DNA from 2 places in the Salinivibrio sp. EAGSL genome. Region 2 is predicted to be linked to the other one. Evidence: riboswitches for the same ligand, from Rfam matches in the RefSeq annotation. Region 2 holds a riboswitch; the other holds the start of a gene.
What was found. Region 2 has a riboswitch for thiamine pyrophosphate ahead of thiB (thiamine ABC transporter substrate binding subunit). Riboswitches for the same ligand answer to the same signal wherever they lie in the genome.
Positions count from the first base shown of each region.

Region 1 (4,196 bases), on a different contig from region 2:
GCACGGTGAGCGCCCGATTGTGCTTTGTGCGCGCGCAGAAATCGAAAACCCACTGCCTGGTGAAGTGGAATTTGTGCGCGTGGCAAGTTTTACCGATGCTGAAGGCATTGCCCGCGCCAAGGTCGAGCATGCCTCGAGTATTATTATTGATAACCCAGAAGATGATATTACTTTGTCAGCGGCTCTGTTCTGCGCACATAAAAATCCGTCAGCGCATTTATTGGCGTATTTTCAAGATGATGCGATAAGCCAAATCCTCAAACAGCACTACCCGCATGCGGAATGTGTGCCGTCGGTGTCGGTCGAAATGCTAGCAAAAGCGGCGGTGGATCCCGGTTCAAGTCAGTTGCATCATGAGCTTTTGAGCACGTCACAAGGGATGACGCAATACTGTGCCCGTTATCCGAGTAACGCAACAGAAATCGATACCGGCGATCTCTTTGGTCAGCTCAAGCAAGAATATGACGCCACCTTAATTGGGATCGACCAAGGCCAAGGTATTGTTTTGAACCCGCCAGTGGGGACAAAAGTATTGCCGGGCGACCGTCTTTTTTATATCGCCGCCCAGCGCTTGCCACATTGGTCCGCCGCGTAAGCACGCTATCTAATCAAAGTGCATTATTTAACGAGAGCGTGCGATTCAACCAACGCATGCTTGGATAAATAAACACTTTCATCAGCGGGGTAGGCGAAAAAATGATGTACCGGCCCTGCCCCTCTTCCAACGATTAACTGTTGGCTATGCGCTAAGGCGTCAGTGAGATAACGCTTAGCCGCTCGCCCGGCGTCAATGGGTGTCAGTCCCTGCGCATAAAACGAGGCAATCGCCGCCGACAGTGAACAGCCTGTGCCATGGGTGTTAGGCGTTTCAATGCGGCGCGCACTCAGGGTTTGACACGTATCTCGGCTAATCCACACATCCAGACTCTCTGGCGCATGATGCAAGTGCCCACCTTTTAGCATCACATACGGACATCCGAGCTTGCGCAGTGCCGGCACTAAGGCGTACATCTCTTCGGTGGTTGTCGGAACAGGACACCCGGTTAAACGCGCGGCCTCTGGCAAGTTGGGGGTTAAAATGGTCGCGCGCGGGATCAATGTATTGATCAGTGCATCCATGGCGTCATCATCTAATAACGGATCGCCGCTGGTGGCGATCATGACCGGATCGAGCACGACTGGTAAGTGCGGGGAACGCGCGAGCACAGCGGCTACTTCGCGAATAATCGCTTGGTTGGCGAGCATGCCGATTTTCACGGCACGTACCGGCATGTCGTATAACACAGCATTCAGTTGCGCGCGAACAAACGCTGGGTCGACCGGCGAGACGGCCTCAACGCCACAGGTATTTTGTGCAGTTAAGGCGGTGATCGCCGAGCAGGCATAGCCGCCCGTGGCTGAAATCGCTTTAATATCGGCTTGAATACCAGCCCCCCCACCGCTGTCTGAGCCGGCGATGGTGAGAATAACAGGTGGTGATTGGTTCATATTGGCCCCTTAATCATGAGGGGCGGAAGGAGACAAAACCACGCACGATGGCGCGACCTTGTGTGCTGAGCACGTCAGTTCCCTCCGCCAGTGCTAACTGGATCAGGTTCTACGGGTCCTGCTTTCGCAGTCTCAGCAATTGCTTGCTCCCCGACTAACACGGTCAGAATATAAACCTTAGTGATAAAGCGCAAGTATGATGGCGCTAATTGCGCGTTTAGGCCATCTCATTATTATTGCTGGTTGCATTGCTATTAATGGTTGCATTGCTATTGATCGTCGCATTGCTATTGATCGTCGCGTTGCCTTGATTGGCGGTTTTAAGCAGTTGTTCAAATCCTTCTTGGATTAGCGGCCGTGCGTATAAAAAGCCCTGCACTTGGTCGCAGCCAATGGTTTGTAGCACATACTGCTGGTCCTCTTTTTCAACACCCTCGGCGACCACACCATGACCAAAGCCATGGGCCAAATCAATCACGCTACCCACCAAGTGCTTATCACTGGCGTTGGTAGCCAAGTCTTGGATAAAGCTGCGATCAAGTTTGACCCAATCGACCGGTAACTGTTTAAGGTAACTGAGCGAGCTGTAGCCGGTGCCAAAGTCATCGAGGGCAATATGCATGCCTGCATCTCGCAATTGTTGTAGCTCTTTCAGTGCCACCGACATGTGCTGGATCAGTGCTGATTCTGTGACCTCTAATTGAATCAGATGCAAAGGGACATCAACTGCCTGGCACCGAGCTAAGACGCTGTCAGCAAAGCCGGGGCGAAACTGCTGGGCAGAAACATTGACTGACAGGTGAAAGCTATCGTTGATCAGTTTATTTTTTCGCCAACATTCAACCGCGGCTAAGGCCATCACCAGTACGTGGTCGCCCAGTTGGATCATGTCTGCGCTGCGTTCGGCGATGGGGATAAATTCCGCCGGACTGATGGCCCCAAGGGTCGGATGCTGCCAACGCAACAGCGCTTCCGCGCCTATCATCAAACCGCCGTCTAATCGCCATTTGGGTTGATACACCAGTGATAATTGTCCGCTTTGTAGTGCTGGCCCTAATTCGGTGCGAATCAAATGCGCGCGCTGAGCTTGGCTGTCAAGCTCAGGCTGATATTCGCCGATAAGTTGGTCATCCGTCGGAATCGCTAAAATGGCTTGACGAAACAGTTGCGCCACATCTTGTGTCTCAAGCTCCGTGCGGCTGATACCAATGTGGCAACGTAAAAACATTAAACGCCCATCGAGCGTGTGATGTCCGCTGATCAACCGATTGATGCGCGCGGCTTTTTCTACGGCATGGTTATCGTGTTCTTCAATCAGCATCACCAGTCGTGTGCTATCCCAAACGCCAATGCGATGTGGGCGCGCCACTGTACTATTGGCTAGCAGATTAGCCACTTGTTTGTATAGTGCCTCTGTCATTAAATGGCCTTGGTGTTTGGTCACCGCTTCCATGCCATCTAAGGCAATCATCATCACAGTCACCGGCCCTTTGCTCAGCTGGCGCTCAGCGGCATCTAATAATGCGCGACGATTTGGTAGCCCGGTTAACGGATGGGTCAAAGAAAGCGCGCGTAAAGCCGCCGTTTGTTTGTTAACCAGCATTTGCAGCCGTGCCGCTTGATCGCGCTCTTTACGGGTTTTCAATTGCAGATACAAAAGGTTTTGAATCCGTTGCAACACCTCATCGTGATCAAAGGGTTTGCTGATGTAATCAATCGCGCCACGGCATAACGCTTGGTTACGCAAATTCAGGTCATTATCTGCGGTGAGTACCATCACGGGCGGGCAATGCTCATCTAAAGCGTCATTAAGATCATCCAGCACCAGTAAGCCAGAGCGCTGCGGCATCCGCATATCGAGTAAAATCAGGTCAGGAACGGGGGAGAGAGCATCGGTAACAAGGCGAGGATCGGTGAGCCCATTCAGCTGTTGATAACCGGCTTGCTTGAGCATGGTAGACAGTAAGTGAATGTTTTCCGGTCGATCATCAATGATCAGTATATGTGCTTGTGACGGATCCTTTGTCATAGCCTCTCCTCTAATAATAATTGTATGGCCTCAGCCAAGTCCGCTGACGAGAGCGGCAGCGATAAACGTCGTAATGTCGGTTTGTTATGCGGTTCGTCGCATGGGTTGTCAGTCAGAACAATGAGTGGTTTGTCGCCAAATTGTGCTTGTATTTGTTCGGGCGTTGCCGCAACGCTATCAGCCGCTATAATGACTAACGATGGCGGAGAAGCGAGCGCAACAGCCTCAGCCAGTGACAGCTCATGCGCATGATAGAGTGTCAACATTGGCCAATCTTCAAAGCAATCGGTCATCAGGCGCTGGCGGGCACTGTTATTATCAATATAGAGCACGCGATGCGGCTGGCTCACGCGGAGACACGTACAACCTTGATCGTCAGGTCGCGTCGACGCTCGGTAAGGGAACGTTACTGCAAAACAACTGCCCTTGCCTGGCTGGCTTTTTACTGACATCTCGCCTTGCATTTGCACAACCAATTGATGGCTCACCGCTAACCCCACACCTGCCCCTTCAATCTGTGATTGTTCGGCGGCCAAGCGGTTAAAAGGCTCAAAAAGATGGTTTAACCGATTTTCAGCAATACCGATCCCGGTATCTGATACAGAGATCGTCAAGGTTGACGATGGTTGACTGGCTTCAACCCATACTCGCCCCTGAGGATGGTTATATTTAATCGCGT
Region 1 is NZ_JABWMG010000020.1:19,878-24,073, forward strand. It holds gene HLG76_RS12360 (ion channel) at 1-595, shown strand, start outside; gene thiD (bifunctional hydroxymethylpyrimidine kinase/phosphomethylpyrimidine kinase) at 619-1,488, opposite strand; TPP riboswitch at 1,551-1,651, opposite strand; gene HLG76_RS12370 (bifunctional diguanylate cyclase/phosphodiesterase) at 1,706-3,517, opposite strand; gene HLG76_RS12375 (ATP-binding protein) at 3,514-4,196, opposite strand, start outside.
Region 1: another riboswitch for thiamine pyrophosphate. It lies ahead of thiD (bifunctional hydroxymethylpyrimidine kinase/phosphomethylpyrimidine kinase); the one in region 2 lies ahead of thiB (thiamine ABC transporter substrate binding subunit).

Region 2 (4,196 bases):
CCAAGGCCTGCACCATCAATTGGGCCGAAAAAGGCAGGTTAAAGAAAACATGCGCAAGCAAAATGCCGCTTAAGCCATAGAGAGAAAATGGCATCGCCGCATCAAATTGCGCGAAGGCTTGTGCAATCCAACCGCTGCGGCCGTAGATGGCAACCAATCCAAACACGCCCACCAATACCGGCAGCACCAGGGTCATGGCAAACAGTTTGAGTAGCCAAGCTTTCCCTGGAAATTGTCGCCGAGCCAGCGCATGGGCCACAGGAATGGCGAGCCCAACGCTGAGCACCACAGATAAGGTAGCCTGCTTAAAGCTAAACAGCGTGACATGGCGCAGATAGGCATCTTGCCACAGGGCGGACAGCTTCAAGTCTTGACTGTGTAAGAACAGCGCCCAGAGTGCGCTGCCAATTAATAACACGACCAAGCTGGCCGCGAGACTGCCCGGCCAGGTTCGAGAAGGGTTGAGCATCGACGTTATTCAACCAAAGCGGTTTGCCAATCGCGCACCCATTGCTGACGGTTACCCATCACTTCATCGGGCTGGTACAACAGGCTCTCTTCTGGTTTGTTCAGTGTATAGAAGGCGTCAGGCAAGCTAACATCGGTGACCGGATACATCCACTGCGTGGTTGGGATCACAGACTGTGCTGCGTCACTGAGCATAAATTGTAGAAACGCATCGGCGCGTTCTGGTTGGTCGGTATAAGCAGACTTCGCCGCCACTTCAATTTGCATATAGTGGCCTTCTTCAAACATGGCGGCGGCAAAGCGGTCATCATCGTCAGCGACCAGGTGGTAGGCGGGCGAAGAGGTGTATGAAAGCACCATATCTGCCTCTTTGTTGAGGAACATGTTGTACGCTTCGGTCCAGCCTTTGGTCACGGTAATGGTGTTGTCGGCAAGATCGCGCCATGCCTGCTGGCTTTGATCGCCGTATACTTTTTGGATCCACAGCATCAAGCCTTGGCCAACTGTTGACACGCGTGGATCTTGGTAAATCACACTGATATCGTCACGCTCCTCAATCAAAGCCTTCAAGCTTTTGGGTGGGTCGAGCAAACGCGTGGTGTCATACACAAAGGCAAAGTAGCCGTAATCGTAGGGGATAAAGTAGGGATTATCCCAACCGCCGGGTACCTGTAGGCGCTCCGTATTCACCGCGTGCTCGGCGACAATGCCGCTACGCTCAGCTTCTTTCATCAAGTTAGTATCCATACCGAGTACAATATCAGCCTTGGTAGTATTGCCTTCGATACGTAAGCGATTAAGCAGAGCAGCACCGTCACTAAGAGACACAAACTCTAATTGGCAGTCACAGCGTTTTTCAAATTCGGCTTTGATTTTTGGCCCTGCGCCCCAATCGGCGATAAAAGAATCATAGGTATAGACCGTTAGAGGGTCGGCGGCACGGGCGCTGAGTGATAACAGCGATAAAGAAACCAGAGTGAGAACAGAGGTAATAACTTTCACAGCACGCTCCTAAGTTGGGCGTGGGTGTTGAGGCAAGTTGATGGCAACATCAAGTCTCAATCCCTACGCCAGTGTTAGCTGGATCAGGTTCGATGGGTTTAGCGCCGCGCGCAATCTCAGCCATAAGGCTCCCCAATGAGTACGGTGCGATTGTACTGATTGGCTTAGTGTTTACCAAGCCTTTTAGTCCGCGATTTGGTTAAGCGTCCAGTCGTAGTCATAATCCAAGCGTGCATCCTTGGGAAGCTTGATGTCTCTATATTGATTGATATGGGTGATCACCCCTTGTTCACTGCCGCCAAAGTCAGTCTCAAACCACTCATAGATAGAAGAAAGCTGCCACTGATTACCGTGCTGACTCACGCCTTTATCACTATTAATAAAGGTGTAGGCGGCTTGTTCTAATTGCGTATCCAAGGTGTCGGCTTGAAAGGCTTGCGGTTGCAGGTTAGGGCAGCCAAGGCTGGCACAATTGACCGCATAGTGGGTACGCGGATCTTGCCACAGCGGACGCAAAATACGGTGTTCGATATCATTGAGCGTGAGGGATTCGCCCGCCACCGTCACTACGTCATCATCCCACGGACCAAAGCTAAAGAGTCCACCGAGTTTGGTGATAGAGCTGACTGGATAGGCGTCCAAAATTAGCTTTACGGTGACTGAGTTGTAGAGATTAACCCAATACGCGTATTGTTCGTCTTTGCTCAGAGTGCGCGGATCGCGCTCGGTAAGCATGCCAATGTAATGATCGAGGGTCGCTCTATCGGCCTCGGTGACGGCTGCGTAGTTAAATAAGGTGTGCTGCCCCTGAGGCTGTAAATACTTATCGAGTAATACTTGCCAACTGTGATGCGTGAAGGTGGCTTGGCTGTCAGGATTGTGTGCATCCCACATTGCCCAGTAGTCCGCTTTGGGCGCGGCTTGGCTGATGAGCGGAAACACTAGCCCAAATAGAAGTATCAAATGTTTTTGCATTGTCAGTCCTTAATGCGATCAAACCTTCTTTGAGACTAGACCAAGCGAGTCAGCGGTTGGTTTCATTGAGGATAGAAAAATGGCAAGGAACGCCAATAAATGCGGAATAATCGGCACTTATTGGCGAGAGATGAGTGGATGGTCTTACACCAAAAAATCAGGTATTTGCTGCTCAAAGCGCGAAATTTCCGCTTCGTGCTGTAACGTCAGCCCGATACTATCCAAACCTTCGAGTAAGCAATGACGGCGAAAATCATCCATCTGGAAGCTAAAGCAGTGTTCACCGGCACGGATGGTTTGGGCGGGCAAATCTAGCGTTACCGTCGCGCCTTCATTTTCCGCCACATACGTAAATAAAGCATCGATTTGGCCTTCTTCAAGGGTCACCGGCACCATTTGGTTATTAATGCAGTTGCCATAGAAAATATCGGCAAAACTGGGGGCGATAATCACTTTAAAACCGTAATCATCCAGCGCCCAAGGAGCATGTTCGCGTGACGAGCCACAGCCAAAGTTTTCGCGGGTGAGTAACACGCTCGCCCCTTGGTAGCGCACTTGATTGAGCACAAACTCGGGGTTCGGCTGTTTGCCCGCATCGTCTAAAAAGCGCCAATCGTGAAACAGGTGCTGGCCGAATCCGGTGCGGGTGACTTTTGCAAAAACTGTTTGGGGATGATCGCATCGGTGTCGACGTTTGCCGCATCCAATGGGGCAACAATGCCGGTATGAGTGTGTATGCCTGACATAAGGCCTCCTTATAATTGGTTAACGTCAACAAAGTGACCGGCAATGGCGGCGGCAGCGGCCATGGCTGGGCTGACCAAGTGGGTACGGCCTTCACGGCCTTGGCGGCCTTCAAAGTTACGGTTGCTGGTCGATGCACAGCGCTCTTTGGGGCCTAAGCGATCGTTGTTCATCGCCAAGCACATTGAGCAGCCGGGTAAGCGCCACTCAAAGCCCGCCTCGCGGAAAATCACATCCAGCCCTTCTTGCTCTGCTTGGGCACGCACTTGCTCTGAGCCTGGCACCACCATGGCATGGACGCTATCTGCGACGTGCCGACCTTTGGCGACCGCCGCGGCTGCGCGCATGTCCTCAATTCGAGAGTTGGTACATGAACCAATAAAGACTTTATCAATTTGGATATCTGTTATGGCTTGGCCTGCGGTTAGCCCCATGTATTTCAGCGCGCGTTCCGCTGAGTGGCGCGCGATCGGATCTGCCATGTGCTCAGGGGCCGGCACGCTATCGTGCACACTAACCACTTGGCCGGGGTTGGTCCCCCAGGTGACCTGATGATGAATTTGACTGCCATCGAGTGTCACGACACGATCAAATTGCGCATCGGCATCCGAGTGCAAGGTTTGCCAAAAATCGACCGCTTGCTGCCATTGTTCACCTTTAGGGGCAAATTTCTTGTCTTTTAAATAGGCAAATGTGGTCTCATCGGGGGCGATCAGGCCCGCTTTTGCGCCCAATTCGATCGCCATGTTGCAGACCGTCATTCGCCCTTCCATGGACAAGTCGGTAATGGCGTCACCGCAAAATTCCACCACGTGTCCGGTGCCGCCGGCATGACCGACTTGGCCGATAATCGCTAGGACAATGTCTTTGGCGGTGATCCCGGGGGCGGTTTTGCCCGTGACTTCAATTTTCATGGTGCGGGCGCGGGATTGCTTGAGCGTTTGGGTGGCCAGTACGTGTTCGACTTCGGAGGTACCAATACCAAAGGCCAGTGCACCAAAAGCACC
Region 2 is NZ_JABWMG010000004.1:56,816-61,011, reverse strand. It holds gene thiP (thiamine/thiamine pyrophosphate ABC transporter permease) at 1-469, opposite strand, end outside; gene thiB (thiamine ABC transporter substrate binding subunit) at 475-1,461, opposite strand; TPP riboswitch at 1,514-1,615, opposite strand; gene HLG76_RS03535 (DUF547 domain-containing protein) at 1,654-2,445, opposite strand; partial or broken gene leuD (3-isopropylmalate dehydratase small subunit) at 2,590-3,191, opposite strand; gene leuC (3-isopropylmalate dehydratase large subunit) at 3,201-4,196, opposite strand, start outside.